DNA from 4 places in the Pseudoalteromonas sp. P1-11 genome. Region 1 is predicted to be linked to each of the others. Evidence: predicted binding sites of a transcription regulator. Region 1 holds the regulator's gene; each other region holds the start of a gene.
The links. The regulator sigma-54, encoded in region 1, starts transcription at its own class of promoters, with help from an activator protein. The targets are predictions, from matches to a motif close to GTTGGCACGNNNNTNGNNT.
Positions count from the first base shown of each region.

Region 1 (3,150 bases):
ACAAGCCGGTCAAAAAATTAATGCTAAAAGTATTACCTACGATATGCAGCAGCAGCTTATTAGCGCAGAAAAAGACGAAAACTCTACGGATCGTGTCCACACAATTTTAGTGCCTGTTGAAGCAAAAATTAAAGAAAAAACAGGTAACGAAGGTCAACCATGAGCACCTTAAAAGCAGAACTATTAGCAAAAAGCTATAAAGGCCGCCAAGTTGTAAAAAATGTAGGCCTTGAGGTAGAAGCCGGCAGCATTGTTGGCTTATTGGGCCCTAATGGCGCAGGTAAAACCACCACCTTTTACATGATTGTAGGATTAGTACCTAGCGACAAAGGTAAAATTTCTATTGATGATAACGACATTACGTTATTACCTATGCACAGCCGCGCCCGCTTAGGCATTGGCTATTTGCCGCAAGAGTCATCAATATTTAGAAAGCTGACAGTTTATCAAAACTTAATGGCTATTTTAGAAACGCGTAAAGAGCTCAATAAAGCCGCGCGAGAAGAAACGCTCAACAACTTACTTGATGAATTTAGTATTCAGCATATTCGCGATAGCCAAGGTATGGCACTTTCTGGTGGTGAACGCCGCCGTGTAGAAATTGCCAGAGCACTGGCAGCAAACCCTAAATTTATTTTATTGGATGAGCCTTTTGCTGGTGTTGATCCGATTTCAGTGTTAGATATAAAGAAAATAATAGAACATCTTAAAAACCGTGGCATTGGCGTATTAATTACCGATCACAATGTAAGAGAAACCCTTGATGTTTGTGAAAAAGCCTACATTGTTTCTCATGGGGAGCTAATTGCATCTGGCACCCCAGAACACGTATTAAATGACAAAACTGTACGCGATGTTTATTTAGGCGAGCAATTTAGGCTGTAACATTTAAGCCACACCTACAAGCATCTGCTAATATTAATTATAACAACATAAAAGGATTGTTAGAGATACATGAGGCAATCATTACAGCTGCGCATGGGCCAGCAACTTACAATGACTCCACAATTGCAACAAGCGATTCGCTTGCTGCAGCTCAGTACATTGGATCTCCAGCAAGAAATACAAGAAGCACTTGATAGCAACCCGCTATTAGAAGTAGAAGAGCAAGATTACACGGAAGAGTCGGCTGGAAAAAATGAGCAAAAAGCAGATACGGATGATGTAACCGTAAGCGCATCGGCTGACGATACAACCAGCGAGTACGAGCAAGACAGTGGCGAAGCTTTAAATAAAGACACCGTTAGCGATGATATGGCAATGGATGTAACTTGGGATGAGTACATGAGCGCAGCCCCTGCGGCATCCTCAGGCCCAATGCCGGAAGATGAGTCTATTTATCAAGGTGCCTCTACTGAAACGCTACATGAGTATTTAATGTGGCAGCTTCAGCTTACTCCTTTTAGCCCAACTGACGAAGCCATTGCTATTGCCATTGTAGAAGCTGTAGATGACTCGGGTATTTTAACGCTAAGTTGCGAAGAGATTTTAGAGAGCTTTAACCAAGAAAACGATGACGAAGTTGAAGTTGAACTTGACGAAATAGAAGCCGTTTTAAAGCGTATTCAGTTATTTGACCCTGTAGGTATAGCCGCGCGCAGTTTACAAGAGTGCTTGTGCATTCAGCTAAACCAGTTTGATAAAGACACCCCTTTTATAGAACAAACTAAAATGATCTTAACCGATCACATTGATCTATTAGCGGCACGCGACTATCGTACATTAATGAAAAAGACTAAGCTTAAAGAAGACGAGCTTAAAGAGGTCATGACCCTAATACATACCCTCAACCCAAAACCTGCAGATACCATAGTAAGGGAAGAGTCGGAGTATGTAATACCGGATGTGTCGGTTAAAAAAATAAAAGGCCGCTGGGTGGTAGAGCTAAACCCAGATAGCATGCCAAAAATACGCGTAAATAGTCAGTACGCGGCTATGTCACGTACCGTAAAATCAAGTGGTGATAGCCAATTTATTCGCTCTCACTTACAAGAAGCTAAATGGTTTATAAAAAGCCTTGAAAGCAGAAACGACACGCTGCTCAAAGTAACAAACTGTATTGTAAAACAGCAACAAGCATTTTTTGAACATGGCCCCGAAGCCATGAAGCCAATGGTTTTAAACGATGTTGCTGAAATGGTAGAAATGCATGAATCGACAATTTCGCGTGTTACTACGCAAAAATATATGCATACGCCACGTGGTATTTTTGAGCTTAAGTATTTTTTCTCAAGCCACGTAAGCACTGAAAACGGCGGCGAGTGTTCATCAACCGCAATACGTGCCCTAATTAAAAAGCTAATTGCCGCGGAAAACTCAGCTAAACCATTGAGTGATAGTAAAATTGCGGATATATTGGCAGAGCAAGGAATTAAAGTAGCTAGACGCACAATAGCAAAATACCGTGAATCGCTAGCTATTCCACCGTCAAATCAGAGAAAGAGTTTGATATAAGACGTAAAAAACAAAGAGGAAATGCTTATGCAACTAAACCTAACTGGTCGTCACGTAGAAGTAACTGATTCACTTAGAGACTATGTAAATAATAAATTTGCAAAGCTAGAAAGGCACTCAGATCATATTAGCAATGTGCATGTCATTCTCGATGTAGAAAAACTCAACCAAAAAGCAGAAGCGACTATTCATGTAAGTGGCGCAGATTTATTTGCCTCAACAGAGCACCAAGATATGTATGCCGCTATAGACTCGTTGATTGACAAGCTCGATCGTCAAGTCATAAAACATAAAGAGAAGCTTGCTAGACACTAATATTATGAAATTAAGTACATTAGTATGCCAGGACTGCAGCAAAGCTGCGGTCCTTTTTAGTAGTAAAAAAAGAATTTTAGAGTTTATCAGTGAGCTAGCTCATGAAAAGCTCCCCTACTTACCACAACAAGATATTCTTAATGCGCTGGCAAGCAGAGAAAAGCTAGGCAGTACTGGCATTGGCCGGGGTATCGCCATTCCTCATGGCAGAATGGGTGGCGTAGAAGAGCCGCTGGCTTTAGTACTTGTTAGCGACACCCCTGTTAACTTTGATGCTATTGATAACTGCCCTGTTGATATTTTTGTTGCACTCATCGTACCAGATGGCGATAACCAACAGCACCTAAAGACTCTGGCAACCATAGCTGATAAACTGAGCAA
Region 1 covers NZ_LJSP01000001.1:211,090-214,239, reverse strand. The annotation lists gene lptA (lipopolysaccharide transport periplasmic protein LptA) at 1-163, shown strand, start outside; gene lptB (LPS export ABC transporter ATP-binding protein) at 160-885, shown strand; gene AN390_RS00950 (RNA polymerase factor sigma-54) at 955-2,454, shown strand; gene hpf (ribosome hibernation promoting factor) at 2,482-2,769, shown strand; gene AN390_RS00940 (PTS sugar transporter subunit IIA) at 2,774-3,150, shown strand, end outside.

Region 2 (3,150 bases), on a different contig from region 1:
AACTCCATAATAAAATAGCGGCAATGCCATAAAGCGTGTATTTATGATTAGAAAAAAAGTCCATCAACTACCTAAAAGTACTACTTACGTTTGACGTTACGCTAACAGTAATTAGTGGGTTAAACAATTGTTGCTCATCATTTATTGTTATAAAGATGTTTTTGGCCTGTACTTAAGTGTTTGACCTTTTGGTCAGTAAAGTTACAATCATTCAACACGTTAAAAACAGCATCGCCATAATGAGCACACAAACAAAGCCAAATAAAAAAGAACTCACCCGAGTAAAAAACCAAACATTAATACTCGATGCCGCCGAGCAATTGTTTTCTCAGCTTGGTTACGATGGCACCAGTATGAGTATGGTTGCCAAAGAAGCAGGCGTTCCTAAGGCCAATATTTTATATTATTTTAAAAGCAAAGACGGCCTATACGAAAACGTAATAGACCGCATTATCGCGCACTGGAACTTAGGCTTAGATAACGTAACCCCTGAGGACGACCCTGCACATGTGCTGTATCACTATATTAAAAGCAAAGTCATACTTGCCGTAAACCAGCCGCTGCAATCACGTTTATTTGCCAGTGAAATACTGCGCGGCGCTCCTTATTTGCAAAACTACTTTAGAACCAACACACGCCCGTGGGTAAAACAAAAGGTAGGCGTGTTTCAGGCCTGGATAGATGCAAACAAAATGGATAATGTTGACCCTTACCATTTATTATTTACCATTTGGTCAACTACGCAGTACTACGCCGATTTTCAGGCCGAAGTGCTACTGGTAATGAACAAGTTAGAATACGACGAAACCGATGTGGCACAAATAACGCAATCAACTGCCCACATAATTTTAAAAGGTATTGGTTTAAAAATACCTGAGCACAGTGAGGCTTAACCCATGGATAACTTTACCACCCCAGACTTATTTGACGATCACCGCAATAGCGTACAAGTAGCCGACAGCGGCCTGCGCCACTTTGGTAAAAAAACCACATTTAGTGGCCAAGCAGTTACCGTTACCTGCCCAGACGATAACTCGTTTGCCGCAGACATACTGCATGAAAACGGCAAGGGTAAAGTACTGGTTATTGACGGCTTTGCTAGCAAACGCTTTGCTTTTATAGGCGATATTATGGCGGAGCGCGCGTTAAAAAACGGCTGGGAAGGCGTGATTATTAACGGCTGTTGCCGTGACATTGAAATACTTGCCACTATGGATTTGCCGGTTATGGCACTTGGCTCTACCCCGCGCAGTACATTAAAGCGTGGCTTTGGAGATAAAAATCAAACAGTGACCATGCTTAGTACCACAATTAACCCTAACGATTGGCTATACGCCGATGTAAATGGCTTAATTATTAGCCCTAACGCATTACTATAAACGCCACACTTGCAACCAAGTTGGTGCAATCACGCACCAACTTGGTTGTTTTCACCTCTAAATTACACCTTCTTTAATACTTATATTTTTATAAATATCTGCTAAACCCCATACAAACCAAACAAAACCTGACCGAACGGACAACTTTATTGCATTTGGCATTGCTTTTGCTTAGCTTTTAGGCAATATAATAGCTAACCGATTAAAAAGCGGATCAGGCTCTGTAAAATAAAAATAAGATGTTACGCAGTGGGCTGAAAAATAATAATAAGTAATTCGTCTTTTTAATCACCCTAAATCTGATTATAACCAGTTGGTCAGATTTACTTTATAACGAGTGGTGATATGAGTACCAAAACACATAATAATTTTACCGGTATTTTTTGTGACCATGGCCCTAACGCATGGCAAACACAAACCCACGGCACACTTGTAAATAAGCGCCTTGCGGTAAAAGATGTATTTGCAGTTAAAGGCGAGCGCAACAGCGCAGGTAACCCAAGCTGGTTTAAAGCAGCAAAACCTGCACAGCAAACAGCAAGTGCCGTAAACAAACTAATGAATGAGGGTTGTCGCTTTACAGGCTTTACCCATACCGATGAGCTGGCCTACAGCTTAGAGGGCAATAACATTCACTATGGTGCAGCACAAAACCCAAAACTTAAAGGCCATGCAAGTGGCGGCTCAAGTATGGGTTCGGCTGCAGCTGTAGCGGCTAACTTAGCCGATATTGGCTTAGGCACTGATACTGGTGGCTCTATTAGAATACCGGCAAGTTATTGTGGCTTATTTGGCATAAGGCCAAGCCATAACGTAATTGAAAAAGATGGCCTAATACCGCTAGCGCCCCCATTTGATACCATTGGCTGGCTTACGCAAAATGCAGAGCTGCTAAGCGATGTAGGCAATGTACTGTTACCAAATCAAGCTATTAATAACGTTGATACTTTAGTTATTTGCGAGCCATTATTTGAGCTGGTTGACCCTGCTTTACAAGCCCCGCTTAAACAACTGCTTGAAAAAACCAAACCTTATTTTAAACACCATAAAGAATTTGAACTGCCTAACAGCAGCTTATTAAGCGAACTGGCTGACAGCTTTAGAATACTGCAAGGGCGAGCAATCGCAAAAACGCATAAAGATTGGCTTCAATTGCCAGGGCAACTTCCCCAGTTTGCTCCGGCAATTGCGGCACGTTTTAACATGGCGCTTGCCCTAACCGCCCAAGAAGAGCAAGAAGCACTAAATATACAAACCCAGTGGCAAACACTAATCGCTAAAAACCTAAACACAAACAGCTGTTTATTTTTGCCAACCACACCCACAACTGCACCTAAATTGGGCGCCGACACAAGCGCCTTACGCATGCAAATAATCACCTTATCGGCCATTGCGGGCTTGAGCCGCTCGGCGCAAGTACACTTACCATTGGCTAATTTAGAAAATGGCCACCCGTATGGGTTTTCATTAATGATGAGCCACGGCAACGATAAAAGCCTACTTGCCTGCGTACAACAATTAGCTGCCCACTTTAAACAGGACACACTTGCATGAGCACACACAACATTGCCTTTACTGCCCCGCATTTTGCAGCAACCGAGGCAGGCACCTTAATACTAAAACAAGGCGGTACAGCCACCGAAGCCATGGTAGCGGCAGCGGCTGCGATTAGCGTGGTATATCCGCATATGAATTCAATTGGCGGCGACAGTTTTTGGCTTATTGATAATCCAAACCAAAGTATACCCACTGCCATTGATGCCTGCGGGCG
Region 2 covers NZ_LJSP01000014.1:10,124-13,273, forward strand. The annotation lists gene yddG (aromatic amino acid DMT transporter YddG) at 1-64, opposite strand, end outside; gene AN390_RS17055 (TetR/AcrR family transcriptional regulator) at 240-893, shown strand; gene AN390_RS17060 (putative 4-hydroxy-4-methyl-2-oxoglutarate aldolase) at 897-1,379, shown strand; gene AN390_RS17065 (amidase family protein) at 1,725-2,933, shown strand; gene AN390_RS17070 (gamma-glutamyltransferase family protein) at 2,930-3,150, shown strand, end outside.
Region 2: the regulator sigma-54 is predicted to act here: its motif matches at 1,534-1,552, upstream of AN390_RS17065 (amidase family protein).

Region 3 (3,150 bases), 100 kb from region 1:
CCGAGTAGATATTATGACCGCTGTAATAAGCTCTATGAACGCTGTAAAAACTAACTTTGCCGCTATGGTGGTATGGTCAATTTGTATATTTTTACTGGTAGCTGTTGGTTTTGCTACCGGTGCCACGGGCTTTATTGTAATTATGCCTTTGCTTAGTTACGCCAGTTGGCATGCTTATATTGCAGTTATTAAAACCAAAAAACCTCGTGGTTACGAGTAACAGTCAACCACTTAAAGTTCCAACCACACTGACTAAAAATAGCGCCAAAAGGCGCTATTTTTTTATCAGCCTAGCAAAGCAAGCTTTGCTTAAAATACCCAAATAGCATGTAAAAAGGGCTGGTTTTCTATTTTATTAGTCCCTAACTTGTTGTACCAATAGCGCCACTCTACCCCTACCATTAACTGTTGCGGGTTTAAATTAAAGTTTTGCCCTACATCCCAATGCACAGCGGGTTGAGCAAGCAACCACTCATTAACTTTATTGCCTAGTTCGTCATCACGCCCAGAAATATATTCTACGTGGCCGGTAAAATAAAATGCTTGGCTAGCTAGTGTAAAAGGTGCACCCCATGCAAGGTCTATAAAAATGCTGTTGTCTTGCTTGGCTAGCTGATCTTTTTGCACGCCGCCGTTGGCATCAATGTAACCTGCAAAAGTAGTTGTTAAAAAATCAAAACCAGGGGCATCCCAGCTGAGCTTGATGCCTGGGGTGTATTTCATTAACCCCTCTTCACCGGCGTTTATACCAAACACTAAACCTGTGTCTTTTATTGCACCGTAACGCACAGAGGTATCAAAGGCTTTTGATAAGCTAAGTGTTGTGTACCACTCGCCATATATACCCGTATCTTGAAAACCATCACTAAGGCTGTCGTTTAAAAAGTCGATAAAAAAGTAGTTATCACCTAAATCATGCTCTGAGGCATGCTCTATGGTGTAGGTGCGTGTAAATGACGACTCCCCGGTAAAGGGATTTAAGGCATCGCCAAAATTTGTGTGAAGCTGTGTAACGCTCCAATTTTCTGCTAGTGCTGAGTGAGACAAAAGCAGTATAGATGTTGTAAACAGTGTTTTTAAAAAATTCATGATTTATTTACATAACCCCAATTAAAATGCGGCGGGAGTATATCAGTGAGCATTCACCAACTAAAGAGATTAAATAAGTACAAAGGCTGTTTTTTAAAATCTAAGTAGTAAAGCCCAGTAGCGCGGCTTTAAAAGAGCAGCGTTAGCCCTGTATAAAACACCTGAATTAATCATTACGCAGGTAATAAATAAGCACCTTTATATTTTTATACCCTTGCTTAGCTTATTTACTGGGTTTTATTTAGAGGTTGTAGCGCATGCAATATTAAGGTGAGCTTTAAAGGCAATTTAATAACGGCGTGAATTGTAAGGCTAAGCACATTAGATAGCTGTATTACACAGACTATACCTTATTGAGCATAAACAAATTTCAACTCAATCGATAAACAGCCACAGCTTTTTTACTACTGTGCACAATTTACAAAAATAAGTGCATAAAATTCATATTCTACGCCTCTCCTTTTTTAACCCTACGTACCCAATTATAAATAAAACATTAAATATCAATATCTTAAATAAATAAACTTGGTAGGCATAGGCTTTGCTTCATGTATTGCAAGTTAAATGGTAGCAATGGCTACATACAACAAATTACACAACGGGAGACATTATGAGTAACTCACAACACCCAATTGAATTTACAGCCCCAGGTATGGATAACGAATCAGCAAAAAAAACAATTGAAACACTCGATAACCGACTCGTAGCGCTTTTAGACTTACAACTTACTTTAAAGCATATTCACTGGAATGTAGTAGGCCCAAGCTTTATTGGTGTGCATGAAATGTTAGACCCACAAGTCGATGCTATTCGCGAAATGACCGACACCATCGCAGAGCGTATTGCTACATTAGGCGGTACGCCACAAGGTACACCTAAGTCAATTGTAGATCGCCGCACATGGGAAGAATACTCATTAGGTAAAGCCTTTGTAGTAGAGCATTTAGGTGCATTAGACAAAGTATACAGTGGCGTAAACGCCGACCACCGCAAAGCCATTGGCACGCTGTCTGAATTAGACCCAGTATCAGAGGATATGATCACCAGCCAGCTAGGTGACTTAGAGCAGTTTCAATGGTTTGTACGTGCACACATTGAATCGTCTGCAGGTAAACTAAATCATTAATTTATTACCCACTTTGCCATACAAGGAATGTTAATAAGAGTTAAAGGACTAATAAAGATACAAGGATACGTTACATAAGTAGGTATAGGATGAAGTGCAAACTACAAGGACCCGTTGCTTATTACATAAAGGATGTAGTAAATGCACCAAGGATGACTAAAGCTTGCTAACGGATTTGGTAAACCTACAAGGATTGTTAAAATACAAACGCTTAGTATACCTATACTAAGCGTTTGTATTTTTTACCACTTTAAAGCTTAAAACTATCCCAAGGACCAGTAATAGCCAACGTTTTAGTTGGCATGTATACGTTTACAAACAAGGTTTGTCCGTCAGGTGAAAAACACGCCCCAGCAAGCTCTGTTTGCGCATGCAATTTAGCAAAGTTATACACCTCTCCTTTGGGTGTTACTCCGCGTAAATGGTTATTCACCGTGTCTGTGTATTGATCCTCACATACAATTAAATGCCCGTTAGGTGCTACCGTTAAATTATCACCAAAGTTGTATAACGACTCGTTTGTACTTTCTACAAATAGTTGTATTTTACCAGGCTCATTTTGCTCTAACTCAGTGCCTTCGTTTTTTGAAGGTGTGTACTTCATTACCTGACCTAACTGCTTTTTGCCCCCATTAGTACAGCAAAAATAAAGCTCATTTTTACCCCAATGTATTCCCTCTCCTCGTGCAAATAAGGCTGCACCTTTTTTATAACCTTGCTTACGTAGGTCATCATTTGGGCTTTTAGGGTCTGTGAGCGTTATCCATTCAACTAAAAGGTCGCTGTGTAATGGCATGGCCGGTGAATCCCAATTTCGGCTATCAAACTGAGGCTGGTTTTTAATTACCATCGCTTGCAATGTGCCGCCTTTATTTAACTTATCGCGATGATGAGGAATAAACCGATAAAACAAACTATCGCCTCTATCTTCAGTT
Region 3 covers NZ_LJSP01000001.1:315,262-318,411, reverse strand. The annotation lists gene AN390_RS01465 (DUF2189 domain-containing protein) at 1-220, shown strand, start outside; gene AN390_RS01460 (nucleoside-binding protein) at 310-1,089, opposite strand; gene dps (DNA starvation/stationary phase protection protein Dps) at 1,700-2,215, shown strand; partial or broken gene AN390_RS01450 (alkaline phosphatase PhoX) at 2,466-3,150, opposite strand, start outside.
Region 3: the regulator sigma-54 is predicted to act here: its motif matches at 1,618-1,636, upstream of dps (DNA starvation/stationary phase protection protein Dps).

Region 4 (3,150 bases), on a different contig from region 1:
TGAGGTGCTTTTAAATATGGTTAGTCGGTATTTACCCGAAAAGCCAAAAGACACTGAGGGCCCAATTGTTGCCGACCCAAGCAGTATTGCGCTTTTAGAACTGGCGAGCAAAGTGGCGCGCTCAGATGCAAGTGTTATGGTGCTAGGCCCTAGTGGCTCTGGTAAAGAAGTGTTAGCGCGATACATTCACGATAAATCAAACCGATGCGATGCGCCTTTTGTGGCAATAAACTGTGCGGCTATTCCCGAAAACATGCTTGAAGCTACTTTATTTGGCTACGAAAAAGGCGCGTTTACCGGTGCAATACAAGCATGCCCAGGTAAATTTGAACAAGCCCAAGGCGGCACCATATTACTTGATGAAATAACCGAAATGGACTTAGGGCTGCAAGCTAAGCTATTACGGGTATTGCAAGAGCGTGAAGTTGAGCGTTTAGGTGCCCGAAAAACAATTTCACTCGACGTAAGAGTACTCGCAACCAGTAACCGCGACCTAAAAGAAGCCGTTGCAGATAACCAATTTAGAGAAGACTTATATTATCGCTTAAATGTATTTCCCCTAATGTGGCGACCGCTCTGTGAGCGCCCAGGCGATATAATAGTATTGGCTAAGCATTTAATAGAGCGCCATTTAGTTAAAAGTAAAGAGCCGCTAGCAACGCTTGATAGTGCCGCTGAGCAAAAATTACTAAGCCATGCATGGCCTGGTAATGTACGCGAGCTTGATAACGTAATTCAACGTGCGCTTATTTTGCGAACGGGCAATGTAATTGGCGAACAGGCTATTTTTATTGAAAACTTAATGCAAGCGCCAATTAACAGTACGCCTAAACAGGAGATAGCGGCTGAACAAGCGAACACTCCCAGTGGCGCGTATTATGATGACAAAATAACGCCTGCAGAGGCGAGTAGCTCTCTGCCTAGTGTTGATACTGGCAGCTATAAAGATGAGCTAAAAGATAAAGAGCATAAAATAATATTAGAGACCCTAGCGCGCTGCCAAGGCAAACGTAAAGATGTTGCCCAAACACTTGGGATCAGCCCGCGTACTTTACGTTATAAACTAGCGCAAATGCGTGATTTAGGTATTTCGCTGCCCGCATAACTTTATTCCTTTCTTCTATATAACCCTAAACTAACCACGCTTAGTTTAGGGTTGTCAAATCTCTGACTCTCAAAAATAATGGTTAACCTTATGTAATTAAAGGTTTATTTTTATGGCACACTTTGTGCTTTATTCCCTTTATGAACGTTAACTGCATTTGCCAGAGAAAATTATGAAAATTCAAAACAGCGCGCTATTTCAAGAAATGCAATCAATGGCTTTAGAAGCAGGCCATACAAATCAAATCAATAAGCTACCTACTCAAGCTCAGCCAACATCGTCTGCTCAATTTGGTGACTTACTAAGTGATGCATTAAACACGGTTAATGGCTTACAACAAGATGCCAAACAAAAAGTAGTGGCTGTTGAAATGGGTGATAGAAGTGTATCGCTTGCTGAGGCAATGATTGCCTCACAAAAATCGTCAGTGGCATTTGAGGCTACAGTACAAGTAAGAAATAAACTTGTTGAGTCATACCAAGAAATTATGAACATGCCTGTTTAAGTAGGTAGTGGAGAATTATTGTGGCGCAATCTAATCAATCAACAGATCTTGCTCTTGCTGGCGGCGGTATTGACCAAAGCGAAGATAACGAGCAACAAGAACAAAAGTCGGGCTACTTAAGCGCCTTAAATGGTGTTGATGTGCTTCGCCAAGTCACCCTTATTATTGCGCTGGCTATTTGTTTAGCTATTGCCATATTCGTGATTATTTGGGCACGTCAGCCAGACATGCGTCCACTTGGTAAAATGCCAACAGAAGAGCTGATCCAAACCCTTGATTTTTTAGATGCACAAAAAATTGACTACGAGCTAGACGGCAACGTAATTTCGGTTGATGAAAGCGAGTATCAAAACATTAAATTGCTGATGGCCCGTGAAGGCCTAGAGCAAGGTCCTACCTCAGGCACCGACATCATAATGCAAGATATGGGCTTTGGTGTTAGCCAACGATTAGAGCGTGAACGTTTAAAACATGGCCGCGAGCAACAACTTGCCCGCACCATAGAAGAATTAAACAACGTAACACGCGCTAAAGTTTTATTAGCCATTCCAAAAGAAAACGTATTTGCACGCAGAGAGAAAAAGCCATCAGCCACAGTGGTATTGACTCTTAAGCGCGGCAGAATGCTTGATGGCGAAGAGATTGACTCAGTGGTTGATATGATTGCCTCTGCAGTACAAGGGCTTGAGCCTTCACGTGTTACGGTAACAGATCAAAATGGTCGCTTACTTAATTCAGGTTCACAAGACTCATTAGCAGCACGCTCTCGTAAAGAGTACGACATTGAAAGAAAGCGTGAGCAAGAGTATTTAGAGAAAATAGACAGTATTCTTATTCCTGTAGTCGGCTTGGGTAACTACACGGCGCAAGTTGATTTAAACATGGACTTTAGCTCAGTAGAAGAAACACAAAAGCGCTACAACCCAGACCTACCAGCAGTAAGAAGCGAAACCACATTTGAAGAGAACAACATTGGTGGCTTAGCGGTAGGTATTCCTGGGGCACTTACTAATCAGCCACCTATGAATTCAACTATTCCAGAAGTGGCAGGTCAAGGCAATGCTGGTACAGCAACGAACCCAAGCCGAGTGCATAAAGAGGCTACACGTAACTTTGAGCTAGACACCACCATTTCACATAAGCGCCAACAAACAGGGGTTATTCGCAGAATTAGCGTCTCGGTTGCCGTTGATTATGTGCCAAAAGTAGGTGAAAACGGCGAAACAACCATGGCGCCGCGCTCGGTAGAGGCTTTGTCAAATATACGTCGCCTATTACAAGGTGGGGTAGGTTTTGATATGCAACGCGGCGATGCATTAGAGGTGGTAACTGTGCCATTTGTACGCGAAGCGGTTGATTTAGATTTAGAAGTACCGCTGTGGGAGCAGGACTGGTTTATGAAAATCGTCCGCTTAGTACTGGGTGCGCTGGTTATTATTGTGCTTATTATGGCAGTTGTTAAGCCTATGCTTAAACGCTTAATATACCCAGATGATACGCTCGAAGAGTACGATGAAGATGCATTAAGCTCTGGGGTGGA
Region 4 covers NZ_LJSP01000002.1:664,279-667,428, reverse strand. The annotation lists gene AN390_RS05685 (sigma-54 dependent transcriptional regulator) at 1-1,105, shown strand, start outside; gene fliE (flagellar hook-basal body complex protein FliE) at 1,278-1,610, shown strand; gene fliF (flagellar basal-body MS-ring/collar protein FliF) at 1,631-3,150, shown strand, end outside.
Region 4: the regulator sigma-54 is predicted to act here: its motif matches at 1,217-1,235, upstream of fliE (flagellar hook-basal body complex protein FliE).